4 regions of the Mesorhizobium sp. WSM4840 genome follow, and region 2 is predicted to be linked to each of the others. Evidence: predicted binding sites of a transcription regulator. Region 2 holds the regulator's gene; each other region holds the start of a gene.
What was found. Region 2 encodes LexA, which represses DNA repair genes until DNA is damaged. Its sites were predicted from a motif close to TGTTCNNNNTGTGTTCNG; they were not measured.
Positions count from the first base shown of each region.

Region 1: the regulator LexA is predicted to act here: its motif matches at 1,416-1,433, upstream of AC0L3I_RS19745 (DUF3072 domain-containing protein).
Region 3: the regulator LexA is predicted to act here: its motif matches at 2,263-2,280, upstream of recA (recombinase RecA).
Region 4: the regulator LexA is predicted to act here: its motif matches at 1,914-1,931, upstream of AC0L3I_RS08390 (ATP-dependent helicase).

Region 1 is NZ_JBVVQD010000014.1:107,196-110,896, reverse strand. Features, by position in the region: gene AC0L3I_RS19755 (slr1659 superfamily regulator) at 1-236, shown strand, start outside; gene AC0L3I_RS19750 (ATP-dependent DNA ligase) at 606-1,202, shown strand; gene AC0L3I_RS19745 (DUF3072 domain-containing protein) at 1,468-1,686, shown strand; gene AC0L3I_RS19740 (phospholipase D-like domain-containing protein) at 1,898-3,358, shown strand; gene AC0L3I_RS19735 (endonuclease/exonuclease/phosphatase family protein) at 3,513-3,701, shown strand, end outside.
Region 2 is NZ_JBVVQD010000005.1:163,950-167,650, reverse strand. Features, by position in the region: gene AC0L3I_RS09820 (ComEC/Rec2 family competence protein) at 1-1,466, shown strand, start outside; gene lexA (transcriptional repressor LexA) at 1,460-2,197, opposite strand; gene AC0L3I_RS09810 (molybdopterin molybdotransferase MoeA) at 2,302-3,507, opposite strand; gene moaC (cyclic pyranopterin monophosphate synthase MoaC) at 3,510-3,701, opposite strand, start outside.
Region 3 is NZ_JBVVQD010000048.1:7,639-11,339, forward strand. Features, by position in the region: gene alaS (alanine--tRNA ligase) at 1-792, opposite strand, end outside; gene recA (recombinase RecA) at 1,042-2,139, opposite strand; gene AC0L3I_RS34160 (carbohydrate kinase family protein) at 2,414-3,352, shown strand; gene AC0L3I_RS34165 (TfoX/Sxy family protein) at 3,372-3,695, opposite strand.
Region 4 is NZ_JBVVQD010000004.1:176,612-180,312, forward strand. Features, by position in the region: gene AC0L3I_RS08390 (ATP-dependent helicase) at 1-1,873, opposite strand, end outside; partial or broken gene AC0L3I_RS08395 (glucose/quinate/shikimate family membrane-bound PQQ-dependent dehydrogenase) at 2,093-3,701, shown strand, end outside.

The sequences.
Region 1 (3,701 bases), on a different contig from region 2:
CGGCGTTGGCGACCCGTGTTCTTGCCTCGAATCCCGCTTCCATTACGCTCAATCTGAAGGACCTTCACTTTCTCAACTCTTCCGGCATCAACCTGCTGGCGAAATTTACCATTGAGGTGCGCAAGCATCCCGATGTTCGACTCGTCGTGCGTGGAACGCCCGACATACCCTGGCAGTCGAAATCATTGCCGAATCTGAAGAAGCTGCATCCCGCTGTGGTGCTTTTGATGGACTGACCAAGGTAGTCCGCAATCGGAGCAATTCCAGGAAAAGTGCGAACGGTTTTCCGTCCGGAATTGCAGTCAAAAAATAAAGAGATAGAGCGGTTCTGCGGTTCCGTGAAATGACGAACCGCTCTAGCCAAGGGCTGCGTAGGCTGGCGGCAATCCCGGACAGCAATAAGCCGGTCGGGAACGGTGCAAGAGCGCCGCGCCGAGCAAGATATGTACGCCAGGATAAGTATTAGGATGCAAAGCTAACGACAGATCGGCCTCGTGCGTAGATGCTTGCAATGGCTTGGCGGGGGGCTCGGCACAGGTGGCAGGCATCCTGTTGGGGTGATGTCGTGCTGCCTGTGCCGATTAGCCGCCGCTGCGCGGTCAAAGGTGGCGTCATTGAGTAAGCGTGCCAAGGTCGATGGCGGCCGGCTGGAGTTTCTTCCGCCGCAGATCCCGACTCGGGTCGAGCGGCCGCCTGAAGATGAGGGCTGGGTCCACGAGGCCAATCTCGACGGCTATCGAACCCAGATCATCATCGATAATGGCGGCGTGCGTCTTTACAGCAAGAACGGCCGTGACTGGACCACGAAATACTGGCCCATCGCACTAGCCGTCGATCTGCGATGCCGGACTGCCATTCTCGACGGCGAGGTCATTGTTCCCGGCGAGCAGGGCGCTTCCGATTGCCCTGCGCTGGAAGCCGCGATCTGGAACGAGCCGAGCCGGCTGGTGTTCGTCACTTTCGATATCCTCCATCTCGACGGCCGCGATCTAGGCTCCTTGCCGCTGCTGCAGCGCAAGCAGGCGCTATGGCAACTGGTTGAGCCTGGCCTCGGCAAGATCCAATACAGTGAGCACTTCGAGGGCAGTGCGCTGGCGCTCTTCCGCACCGTCGAGAAGATCGGGCTCAATGGAATTATCTCGAAGCGCGCCGACAGCCGCTACAGGAGCGGACTGTCGAACACATGGCTGAAGGCCAAATAATTCGAAGAAGCCGACTCCCGAGTTGGGGGTCGTTTATGAGCCAGGTACTGCTCCAATGGCCCTGATTGCTGCTCACGGGGCGTCGTCACCGATTTGAGGATCGTGCAAGATTACAACCATAGGTGTCAACGCTATGAAATAGCCAAGAAGAGATTCGCTCCGCTTGCGCGTAACCGGCTTGGGCGGGCGGACGCGACACGCATACCAATCTGGCGGAACAAATCATGATCATTCTCATTGTGGTGATCATCAAGGGAGATTGATCATGGGCGACCGGCACAACCCAAAAATCGAGGCACCGGCAAATGTCGAAAAGGACCCGGAAGATTGGATCAGCGGAGATGACCCCATGACCCCCGCACAAGCCTCCTATTTGAAAACTTTGGCCGAACAGGCCGACGACCCTGACGCCTATGCTGACGGCCTCAGCAAGGCGGAAGCCTCTAAACGCATTGATGCACTCCGGGAGAAGTTAGGCCTGTAGTGCCCGCTGTGGCTCCTGGTCTCCAGTGACGGGGGCCGTTCCATCGAACCAGGCAGCGGCTCTGTCCAGTTTTGTTACCGTGGTCTGGAGGCTTGCGGTGCTCTGCATTACGAATTGGGTGACTGCGGCCAAAACTTGGTCAAGAGGTGCTAATCAACGCCGGGCATGAGCTGCATTGCGTTCTGCAACCGCTCGCTGGATAGTCCTGGCGATGTTGCAGACCTTAATGACTCATTGGCCCCAGATCCTCGCGATCATTCCGCTGGTGATGGCGGCCATCGGCATTGTCCACGCCATAATGACGAAGGAAGACGTCCGCGCCGCCACAGGTTGGGTTGGCGTGATGTTCCTGTCGCCATTCCTTGGCGCGATCATCTACGCCGTTGCCGGCATAAACCGCATCCGTCGTGCAACGATCAGCGCCATGCGGCCCCTTTCCAGCGAGGCGGCTTCCGCAAAACATGAGCGCAACATTGCCGCCGAGGAATTGATTGCCGAGCGGTACGGCCAACGCTTCACCGGCCTGAAGACATTGGGCGACAGGGTGGCCCGGCGTGCCCTGACCTCGGCAAACGCGATTGCGATATTGGAGACAGGTGACGAGGCCTATGCCGCAATGTGCCGAGCGATTGATGGCGCTCAACGCGCTATCCTTCTCGAGACCTACATCTTCGACAATGACGATGTCGGGCGGCTTTTCGTGGAATCTCTCGCCGGAGCCGTCCAGCGGGGTGTCAGCGTTCGCGTGCTGATCGATGCCGTCGGGGCGCGTTACTCCGTCCCCAGCATTCTTGGGCGTCTGCGAGAGGCAGGAATCACAGCAGACCTCTTCAACGGCAACATTGTCATGGGCCTGCGTCTTCCCTACGCCAACCTCAGAACACACCGGAAGATCCTGGTCGTCGATGGCACGATTGCGTTCACCGGAGGGATGAACATCCGAAAGGGATTCTCAGCCGAGTTCGCCGGTTCCTCCAGCGCGAGGGACACGCATTTTCAGGTCACCGGGCCGGTCGTAGCCGACCTTTTTTCGGTTGCCGCCGAAGATTGGCGCTTCGTGAGCGGCGAGCTCCTGAAAGGCGACACCTGGCAAGTGGCCACGCTTCCCGCAGCTCCCGGTCAACCGATGCTGGCGCGGGCGGTTGCATCCGGGCCGGATGCCAGCATCGAAACGAACCACAACTTGCTGATCGGGGCATTTTCCGTCGCCCGCAAATCGATCCGCATCATGTCGCCCTATTTCCTGCCGGATCGGGAACTGATCAGCGCGCTGACGACCGCGGCCAGGCGAGGCGTCGAGATCGACATCGTGGTACCGGCGGTGAACAATCTCTTCCTCGTCGACCGGGCGATGACGGCGCAATTCGATCAGGTCCTGAAGCACTATTGCCGCGTATGGCGCACGGAGGGCTCGTTCGATCATTCGAAGCTGCTGTCGGTCGATGGAGTTTGGGCTTATATAGGATCCTCCAATCTTGATGCCCGGTCCCTGCGGCTGAATTTTGAGATTGATATAGAGGTTCTTGATGCAGGCTTTGCCGCGGAGATTGAAGCGCGGATCGGATCGGCAATCGCCTCCGCCGCGTCTGTAACGATCGAAACCTTGAGAGCCCGGCCATTTATCGTCCGCCTGTTTGACCGAGTGTTGTGGCTGGGATCGCCCTACCTTTAGAGGCTTTCTCGTTCTGCCGGGGGGAATTCGGGTGACGCAGCCATCGCTCCTTTTAAGCGCCGCATCTCGTCAGGGCAGGGAAGCAGCGATTGCAGATCCTATTTGAGTGAGACAAAGCTAAGTCTTGAAGGTAGTGAGGACGAGCAGCAGACTCATGCAAAGAACTGGACATAGCTTTCCTGCAAGTGTGCTCAAATCCATTCGCGACAGAAAAAAGCAGAAGGCGAAGGCTGCGCCGTCCGAAGGGACACGCCCCGCGGGGACTCTGGTCGCATCTTACAACGTTCACAAATGCGTGGGCGTCGACAGAAAGTTCGATCCCGAACGAATCGGTCGCGTCATC
Region 2 (3,701 bases):
TGCGGCGCACCGGCATCTACCACATCATCTCGATTTCCGGCCTGCACATGGCGCTTGTCGCCGGCACCATCATGGGATTGCTGCGCGGCGCCTTTGCGCTGGTTCCCGATTTTTCGTCGCGCCGGCCGGTCAAAAAATATGCGGCTGCTGCCGCACTCGTTTCCATCGCTGCCTATCTGATTTTTTCCGGTATCGTGGTCGCGGCTGAACGCAGCTTTATCATGCTGGCGGTAATGCTTGTCGCCGTGCTGTTCGACCGGGCGGCACTCACCATGCGCAATCTGGCGATTTCGGCCATCGCCGTCATCGTCGTGTCGCCGCACGAGGTGGTCGGCCCAAGCTTCCAGATGTCCTTCGCCGCGACCGCTGCTCTCGTGGGCGCCTATGCCGGCTGGTCCGACTATCGTGCCGACAAGGCCACCGCGCCGCCACAGCGACGGTCAACGATCGCTTTCGTCACGCGAAAACTTGCCGCTGGGACAGGTACCATCGCAATGACCTCCATCATTGCCGGCAGCGCCACCGCACTCTTCGCCATCTGGCACTTCCAGCGCGTCTCGCCGCTCAGCCTGTTCGCCAATCTGGCCGTCATGCCGATCGTCACGGTCGTGATGTTCCTGGCCGTCGTCAGCGCCTTGGCAATGCCGTTCGGCTTCGACGGCCCTTTCCTATACATGATGGGCAAGGGGCTGACGGCCATGATTGCAATATCGGGATGGATCTCCGAGCGGTCGCCGGTCGATGCCGTCGGGCTGATCTCGTTGCAGTCGGTTCTGCTGGTGACGGCCGCCCTGGTCATCGCCACGATGGCAACGACATGGTTGCGGCTTGCGGCACTTCCCTTTGCGCTCGCCGGCCTGCTGACGATTTCCGAGACGCGCACCCCCGACGTGCTGATTTCGGAAGATGCGCATCTGGTGGCGCTGCCGATCGGCGGCGGCGAACTTGCCGTCAACCGGGTGCACTCGAACGAATTCACCACCGACAACTGGAAACATGCGCTGGTTTCAGCGACCATTGTCGAGCCGGAGACATTCGAAAAAGGAGACGTGCGGTTCGACATCGTCGACCCGGCCGACCTGCCGCCGGGAGCGCCCTTCTACTGCACTGCCGGCCTGTGCCTCGCCCGGCACCAGTCCGGCGCGATCATCGCGCTCGCCGACGACCGCAAAACCGCACGGCCAGCCTGTGCCTTTGCGGATTTGATCGTCATCGATGATGCCACAGCCTATTATAATCCCTGCCGCAATCCGCTGGTTCTCGTCGTCACCAAACGGCAGCTCGCTCGCATGGGCAGTGCCGCCGTCTTTTTCGATCCGCTATCTGCGACGACGCGCGCAGAAATCCGTTTTGCCGTCAGACAGCCCTATAGGCCTTGGCATGAGCAGCGGAGATTTTCGCGCGAGGCGAGGGGCCTGCCGCCATACCGCAGGGCCGAGAAACCCAAAAAGCCTGCCGTTCAGTAACGCCGGATCAGTCCGACGAGCTTGCCTTGCACCTTGACCCTGTCCGGCCCGAAGATGCGCGTCTCATAGGCCGGATTGGCGGCTTCCAGTGCGATCGAGGCACCTTTGCGGCGGAACCGCTTCAGCGTCGCTTCCTCGTCGTCGACCAAGGCGACGATGATCTCGCCAGGCTGGGCGGTGTCGGCGTTGCGGATGATGACCGTGTCGCCGTCGAAAATGCCGGCCTCGATCATCGAGTCACCCTTGACCTCCAGCGCGTAGTGCGTGCCGCCGGTGATCATGTCCGGTGGTACCGAAATCGAATGCGTCTGGTGCTGGATGGCGTCGATCGGCACACCGGCAGCGATGCGGCCCATCACCGGTATGGAGATGGTGGCAACGACGTCGTCGTCATTGCCGGCTGCGGGCATGCGCGAAGGCGCCGGCTTGATCTGTCGTCCGAGGCTGCCCTGCCCAAGGCTGCCCTGAATGACGCTTGGCGAGAATTTGCGCGCCGCATTGAGGCCGGGCGCGATCGAATCGGGCAGGCGCAGCACCTCCAGCGCGCGGGCGCGGTTGGGCAGGCGGCGAATGAAACCGCGCTCCTCCAGTGCAGTGATCAGCCGATGGATCCCCGACTTCGAGGCGAGGTCGAGCGCTTCCTTCATCTCGTCGAACGAGGGCGGAATGCCGCTTTCCTTCAGCCGCTCGTGGATGAACATCAGCAGTTCATGTTGTTTGCGTGTCAGCATCGCGACCCCCAACAGAATCAGAAAAACAAACCCAGAACAAACACTATCTGTTCCAGTTGTGTTCCGCAACCGTTTAAAATTTAATGAATGTGTTGACGTTTTGTTCAGCGTAGCATCAGCACGCTGCACGCGGCGCCCGTCGCGGCTGGGGGAGCGAACGGCTCGCGCACGATCAGCCCGTTGGCGTCGGCCAGCATTTTGAGCATCGAGGAATCCTGGATGCCGAACGGGGTCGCCAGCAGCGTGCCGGCTTCTTCGCTAACCACGGCGCGTACATAGTCCTGCCTGAGATCGTTGGCCGGCATGGCGGCGCCGAGCCGCGCCTGACGCATGTCCTGCCGGAAGGCGCGGCCGCCGAGCCGCGCAAGCAGCGGCGTCAGAAAGAGCTGCGTGCAGACCAGGCTCGCCACCGGATTGCCAGGCAGGCCGATGCAGCGGATGTCACCCAGCCGCCCGAACATCAGCGGCTTGCCGGGCCGCATGGCGATTTTCCAGAAATCGAGCGTCATGCCTTCACCGGTCAGCACGTCATGGACCAGGTCATGGTCGCCGACCGAGGCGCCGCCCAGCGTGACGATGACGTCGGCGCCTGCGTCGACCGCTTGTTTCACCAGCGTGGCGATCGCCTCCTTGCGGTCGGGGGCGATGCCGAGATCGAGCGCGCTGGCGCCGACCGAGCGGGCCGCGGCGGCGACGCCATAGGCATTGGACGAGATGATCTGGTCGGGGCCAAGGTCGCTGCCCGGCGGCAGCAATTCGTCGCCGGTGGCGATGATGGCGACCAACGGCCGTTTCACCACGCTGACCTGCGGGTGGTTGGCCGACGCCGCCAGCGACAATGCCGCCGGATCAAGCGGGCGGCCTTTCTCCAGCAGGACGTCGCCCTTCGAGAAATCGAGCCCGAGGCGGCGGATGTTGCGGCCTTCAACCGTCGACGCGGTCACTTCGATGCTGCCGCCGCCGAGGTCGCGGACATTCTCCTGGATGACGATGGTGTCCGCGCCTGCAGGAAGCGGCGCGCCGGTGAAGATGCGCACGGCCTGCGCCGGGCCGACTGTTCCGGCAAAGCCGCGTCCGGCCGGCGCCATGCCGATCACCGAAAGTCTTGCGGGCACGGATGCGACATCCTCGGCCCGCACGGCATAGCCGTCCATGGCGGACGCGTTGAACGGCGGCTGGGTGCGGAGCGCCAGGAGCGGCTCCGCCAGCACGCGGTCGGCGGCGTCCATCAGGGCGACGCTTTCAGCCTGCAAGGGCGCAGCATCCTCAAGCAGGCGCTCGAGCGCCTCGGCGACCGGAAGCAGTGCCATTATTAGCCTGCCCCCTTGGCATCCGCCTTGTAGTCGCCGGATTTGCCGCCGGTCTTTTCCGCCAGCCTGATGCCCGAGATCACCATGGCGCGGTCGACCGCCTTGGCCATGTCATAGATGGTCAGGCAGGCGACCGAGACGGCGGTCAGCGCTTCCATCTCGACGCCGGTCTTACCGGTGACGCGGGCCAGCGC
Region 3 (3,701 bases), on a different contig from region 2:
CTTGACGCCGGTCGCCTCTTCCGAGGCTCGGATCAGCGCCTTGAACAGGTCGATGTCGTAATTGTCGTGCTCGCCCTGCAGGACGGCGGCGATGCGCTCCAAACCCATGCCGGTATCGATCGACGGGCGCGGCAGTTCGATCCGCTCCGCCTTCGTCACCTGCTCGAACTGCATGAAGACGAGGTTCCAGATCTCGATGAAACGGTCGCCGTCCTCATCCGGGCTGCCGGGCGGGCCGCCCGGAATGTCGGCGCCATGGTCGTAGAAGATTTCCGAGCACGGACCGCAGGGACCGGTATCGCCCATCGCCCAGAAATTGTCGCTGGTGGCGATGCGGATGATCCTGTCCTCCGGCAGCCCGGCGATCTTCTTCCAGAAGCCTGCGGCCGCGTCGTCGGTATGATAGACGGTCACCAGAAGCCTATCCTTGGCGATGCCAAACTCGCGGGTGATCAGGTTCCAGGCGAGTTCGATGGCGCGCTCCTTGAAATAATCGCCGAAGGAGAAATTGCCGAGCATCTCGAAAAAAGTGTGGTGACGGGCAGTGTAGCCGACATTGTCGAGATCGTTGTGCTTGCCGCCGGCGCGCACGCATTTCTGCGAAGTCGTGGCGCGCGAATAGGGACGGGTTTCAAACCCGGTGAAGACGTTCTTGAACTGCACCATGCCGGCGTTGGTGAACATCAGCGTTGGGTCGTTGCGCGGCACCAGCGGGCTCGACGCCACGACCTCGTGACCTTCTTTGCGGAAATAGTCGAGAAATGCCGACCTGATCTCGTTGACGCCACTCATGAATACTGCCTTTTCGAGAGAACCGCCGATTGCCGGCGGAAAACAGACATGGCCTTTTAGCGGTCGCACCGCACCCTGTCCAGAAACACGGAATTGCTCCAAATCGTAGCCTTGGCCGGCTGTTCGGAATGGCCAGAGCCACCGCCAAAAACGCAAACCGCCGGCCCAAGGCCGGCGGCATGAACACATCGATACTCAATTCGGGATACGTGAACTCAAACGGATATTCTGGCTGGCACAGCCCGCATCCTACATCGCGCCCGCTTCGTCCTCGAAACCGTCGTCTCCACCTTCGGAACCACCATTCTCGAGGAATTTCTCGGCGATAAGTCCGGCATTCTGCCTCAGCGCCAGCTCGATTTCGCGCGCCGTGTCGGGATTGTCGCGCAGGAACAGTTTTGCATTTTCGCGGCCCTGGCCGAGACGCTGCGAATTGTAGGAGAACCAGGCGCCCGACTTCTCGACCACGCCGGCCTTGACGCCGAGGTCGACCAACTCGCCGGTCTTGGACACGCCCTCGCCATACATGATGTCGAATTCGACCACCTTGAAGGGCGGCGCCAGCTTGTTCTTGACCACCTTGACGCGGGTCTGGTTGCCGACGACCTCGTCGCGGTCCTTGACCGAGCCGATGCGACGAATGTCGAGGCGCACCGAAGCGTAGAATTTCAGCGCGTTGCCGCCGGTCGTAGTCTCGGGCGAACCGAACATGACGCCGATCTTCATGCGGATCTGGTTGATGAAGATGACCATGGTGTTGGAGCGCGAGATCGAGGCGGTCAGCTTGCGCAGCGCCTGGCTCATCAGCCGCGCCTGCAGGCCGGGCAGCGAATCGCCCATCTCGCCCTCGATTTCGGCGCGCGGCGTCAGCGCCGCGACCGAATCGACCACCAGCACGTCGATGGCGCCGGAACGCACCAGCGTGTCACAGATCTCCAGCGCCTGCTCGCCGGTGTCGGGCTGCGAAATCAGCAGGTTTTCGAGGTCGACGCCGAGTTTGCGGGCGTAGACCGGATCGAGCGCATGCTCAGCATCGACGAACGCGCAGATGCCGCCCTTCTTCTGGGCTTCGGCCACCGTGTGCAGCGCCAGCGTCGTCTTGCCCGAGCTTTCCGGCCCGTAGATCTCGACGATGCGGCCGCGCGGCAGGCCGCCGACGCCAAGCGCGATGTCGAGGCCAAGCGAACCGGTCGGCACCGTTTCGATCTCGACGACCTGCTCGTTTGCGCCGAGCCGCATGATCGAGCCCTTGCCGAAGGCACGCTCGATTTGCGACAGCGCCGCATCCAGAGCCTTTGATTTGTCCACTGCTTTGTCCTCTACAAGCCGCAAAGAATTCTGAGCCATGATACATCACCCCTTGGTCGTCAATGAAGGCCGGACAATCCGTAATCCTTATTAATTTGTACCTTTTTTGTTCTCATCTGGCAAGGGGAGACAAGCGATTGAAAAACAAATGATATCTGTATCTGTTCTTTTTTTGTTTCGTGTTTTCACCCCAAGATGTATCCTGCTTCCTCCGTGGGATCGTGCTGGCATCTCCCGAATCGCGCCTCCGGTTGCCCGGTTCCGCCGGACGACCTAGTCTCCGCCCGGCAACAGCAAAGGTCATCTCGCCGGCATGATGAAGTCGCCGACAATCCTGGCCGTAGGCGGCGCCTATATAGATCGGCGCGGCCAGGTTTCGGGCACTTTCGTGCCGGCGGCGTCGAATCCCGGCACGATGCGCGAGGCTGTCGGCGGCGCCGTCTTCAATGCGCTGCGCAGCGCCGTGCGCCGTGGCGTCTCCGGTTCGCTGTTTTCGGTGCGCGGCGGCGATGTTCTGGCCGATACGGTCTCGCGCGCCATCACTGCGGCCGGCATTGCCGATCTGTCCGTGGTGTTCCTCGATCGCACGACGCCGAGCAACACGGTGCTGATCGACGGCGACGGCGCGCTGATCGTCGGCCTTGCCGACATGGCGCTCTACGACCTGGCGCTTCCCAAGCAGATCCGCCGTGCCAAGGTGCGCGAGGCGATCAGCACCGCCGATGCGGTCCTGTGCGACGCCAACCTGCCGTCGACGGCGCTGGAGCGGCTGGTGGCGCTTGCCGCCGGCAAGCCTGTCTTCGCCCTCGCCGTCTCACCAGACAAGGCGGTGCGGCTCGCGCCGGTGCTTGGCAGCCTGGCGATGGTCTTCATGGACCGGCGTGAGGCCATCGCACTCGCCGATGTCGGTATCGACACGGCGGAGCGTGATATCATCGACCGCCTGAGGCGCGCCGGCCTCAAAGGCGGCGTGGTGACGGCGGATGACGGTCCGGTGCTGGGTTTCGACGAAGCCGGCGCCTTCTCGATCCTGCCGCCGAAAAAAGTCGCGGACGGCGCCGCCGATGTGCTGGCGGGCGCAACGGTCGCCGCCCTGCTGCGCGGCCTGACGCTGCGCGCGGCGCTGCGTGACGGCGTTGCCGCGGCAATGCTTGCGATCGAAAGTGCCGAACTTGTGCCGATCTTTACGGCGGCAGACTTTGCCGACGCGCTGGCCCTTGTGCCCGAGCCGCAGAAAATTGGCATGAGCTGATGACCAGTGGAGAGGCAGCCTATTTGCCGGCACGCAGCCCCGCTTCATAGGCCCGGCGTGCCCAGACCGACATCTCATCCGGATCGTCGAAGGCGCTGTCGGGAACGCTCCAATACGGCATCGACACCAGCTTGCCGTGCCGCGACCCCGTATAGGTCCATTGCCGACAGCCGGCCGCCTCGAATTCGGGCGCGCTTTCCGCGTCGGCCTTCAGCATCAATTCGCCACGCACCACGATGGCGACGATAACGCCGTCAAAATAGATGCCCTTGCCACCGAACATCTTGCGAATGCTGACCGGGCCGAGGGCTTCGAAAAGTTCGGCAATGCGTTCATTGTCCATGCCGCG
Region 4 (3,701 bases), on a different contig from region 2:
CTACATGTTCGAGGAAGGAGCGCAGCGATTCGTACTCCTCCATCGAGCGGATCAGCTCTTTCAGGTTTTCCAGCCGGCCGGGCGCTTCCACCGAGCGGTCGTTTTTCCACATGTCGGTGTAGCCGCTCTCCTCCAGGATGGTCTCGGCCAGCTCGGTGTGCGGCGTGGTTTCCAGCCCCTTCTGCCAGCGCTCGAAATTGGCGGCGACTTCGCGCAATGCTGCGCGCGGCTTCGGCTTCAGTTCGTCGCTCTCGGCGAGTTTTTCCGCAGCCTCCAGCATCGGAATGCGGAGCGTCCTGGCGGTGTCGTGGATCTGGCGGATGGTGGCTTCGCCCAGCCCGCGCTTCGGCACGTTGACGATACGCTCGAAGGCTAGGTCGTCTGCGCCTTGCGCGACGACGCGGAAGAAGGCCAGCGCATCGCGGATTTCGAGGCGCTCGTAGAAGCGCGGGCCGCCGATGACGCGATAGTTGAGGCCGAGCGTGACGAAACGATCCTCGAATTCGCGCATCTGAAAGGACGCGCGGACAAGAATGGCCATGTCGTTGAGATTGTGCTTCTGCCGCTGGTAGGCCTCGATGGTTTCGCCAACGGCGCGGGCCTCCTCCTCGGAATCCCAGGCGGCATGGACATGGACCTTCTCGTCGTCCTCGGCGATCTTTTCGGTGAACAGCGTCTTGCCGAAGCGGCCTTCATTGTGGGCGATGAGATGGGAGGCGGTGCCGAGGATGTGCGCGGTGGAGCGGTAGTTGCGCTCCAGCCGGATGATCGCGGCGCCGGGGAAATCCTTGTCGAAGCGCAGGATGTTATCGACCTCGGCCCCACGCCAGCCATAGATGGATTGATCGTCGTCGCCGACGCAACAGATGTTTACGGTGGCTGGGCGCGGGTTTCCCTCCCCCTTGAGGGGAGGGTGGCCGGGCAAAGCCCGGCCGGGTGGGGTCCGTGCGGCAGTGCTCGACGCTCTGGCGGTCCCTTCTGAGGCGACCCCCTCCGCCCGCTTCGCGGGCACCTCCCCCTCAAGGGGGGAGGATTGCGGCCGCTGGGCCAGCAGGCGCAGCCACATGTATTGGGCGGTGTTGGTGTCCTGGTACTCGTCGACGAGAATGTATTTGAAGCGCTTGTGGTACTCCTTCAGCACGTCCGGATTGTCGCGGAAGATGCGGATCGGGTGGCACAGGAGGTCGCCGAAGTCGCAGGCGTTCAGTGTCTTCAGCCGCTCCTGATAGGCCTTGTAGAGCTCGCGGCCCTTGCCGTTGGCGAAGGCGCGGGCGTCGCCCTCGGGAATGTCGGCAGGGCCAAGCCCCTTGTTCTTCCAGCCGTCGATCATCTGGGCGAACTGCCTGGCCGGCCAGCGCTTGTCGTCCAGCCCTTCGGCCTGGATGAGCTGCTTGATCAGGCGCACGACGTCGTCGGTGTCGAGAATGGTGAAGTCGGATTTGAGCCCGGCAAGCTCGGCGTGGCGGCGCAGCAGCTTCACTCCAATCGAGTGGAAGGTGCCGAGCCACGGCATGCCTTCGACATTGCCGTCGCCGATCAGCAGGCCAATGCGCTGCTTCATTTCGCGCGCGGCCTTGTTGGTGAAGGTGACGGCGAGGATCTGCGACGGGAAGGCTCTCTTCGTGGCGAGGATGTGAGCGATGCGGGTGGTCAAGACACGCGTCTTGCCGGTGCCGGCGCCGGCCAGCACCAGAACCGGACCCTCGGTGGTTTCCACCGCCAGCCGCTGTTCGGGGTTGAGCCCGTTCAGATAGTCGGGCGCATTGGTGTGGCCGCTGCGGGCAGCCATGGCGCGCGCGGCAATGCCGGACGGGGCCGTGGGCCGCGCATTCGGTTCGTCAAAAAAGGGCATGTCTTCCGAAAAGCCGGACATTGTCCCCGAATGTAGTGATTCGGCAGCGAAAGGCCAGAAGTGTCTCCGTTTTGTTCTCAATCCAGGCGGGGGAGTTACAAATCCGGTAGAACACCACCTATAGCGCCAGCCTGCTTGACAGCCATGGCGGGCCGGAGAAAGTTGTGCTCGGGGCAGGAACGCAATGCCGGGTTGCCCATTGACGCGTGCGAAGCGCGCACCAGTCGAAGGAGCATCGTTTTGGCTGTCGTCATCACCTCCCTCATCCTTTTCCTTATCGGCCTGGTACTCGGCGGCGGCGGCATCTGGTTAGCTTCGCTAGGTGGCAGTTGGTATTACGTCATTGCCGGCATAGCCTTCCTCGTCGCTGCCTGGCTGCTCTACAGGCGCAAATCCATGGCGCTGTGGCTGTACGCGGCGATCGTCATCGGCACGCTTTGCTGGGCGGTCTGGGAAACCGGCTTCGACTGGTGGGAGCTCGGTCCGCGCGGCGGCATTATCGTGCTTATCGCGTTGTGGCTGCTGACACCGTGGGCGCGGGGCGGGCTCACCGGTCCCGATGGTCGCGCGCCGCTGATCCTCGCCGTGCTGGCGTCGATCGGCGTCGCCGGCTATTCGATGACGACCGATCCAAAGAATATTGCCGGCGAACTCAACACCGACAAGGTGACGCCGACCGCCGATCGCGGCGGCAATGTGCCAGCCGGCGAATGGCACTATTACGGTCGCACGACGTATGGCCAGCGCTATTCGCCGCTCGACCAGATCACCCCCGAAAACGTTGCCAATCTGCAGCCGGCCTGGACCTATCGCACCGGCGATGTGAAAGGGCCCGACGATATCAGTGAGACGACCTATCAGGTGACGCCGCTGAAGGTTGCCGACACGCTCTACATTTGCACGCCGCACAATTTCGCCATTGCGATCGATGCCGCCAGCGGCAAGGAGAAATGGCGCTTCGATCCCAAGATCAAGTTGGACAAGGACCGCCAGCACCAGACCTGCCGCGGCGTGTCCTATTATGTCGATGCCAAAATCGCCGCCGGCCAGCCCTGTGCGGCACGCATCTATCTGCCGACATCCGACGCTAGGCTGATCGCGCTCGACGCCGCGAATGGCCAGGTCTGTCCCACATTTGCCGAAGGCGGCACGCTGAACCTGCTTGCCAACATGCCATATCCGAAGCCGGGCTATTATTATTCGACCTCGGCGCCGCTGATCGTCGCCAACAAGATCATCGTCGGCGGCGCGGTCAACGACAATTATTCAACGCAGGAGCCGTCCGGCGTCATCCGTGCCTTCGACGTCGACACCGGCGCCCTGATTTGGAACTGGGATTCCGGCAATCCGGACCAGACGACGCCACGGGCGCCGGGTCAGACCTATACCCACAACTCTCCCAACATGTGGTCGACAGCGAGCGCCGACGAGAAGCTCGGCTTGCTCTATGTGCCGCTCGGCAATCAGACGCCGGACCAGCTCGGTATGGGGCGCAGCGCCAATGTCGAGAAATTCTCCTCCTCGATCACCGCGCTCGATCTCAACACCGGCCAATTGCGCTGGGTGCGGCAGACCGTGCATCACGATCTGTGGGACATGGACGTGCCTGCGCAGCCGACGCTGGTCGACATCACCACGGCTGGCGGCGTGGTGCCGGGGCTGGTCGGGCCGACCAAGCAGGGCGACCTCTATGTACTCGACCGGCGCAGCGGCGAGCCGATCGTCCCGGTCAACGAAGTACCGGCGCCGGGCGGCGCGATCGAGGGCGACCACACCTCGCCGACGCAGCCGGCTTCGGATCTGAGTTTCAATCCGGAGCCGCTGACCGGGGCCGACATGTAGGGCATCA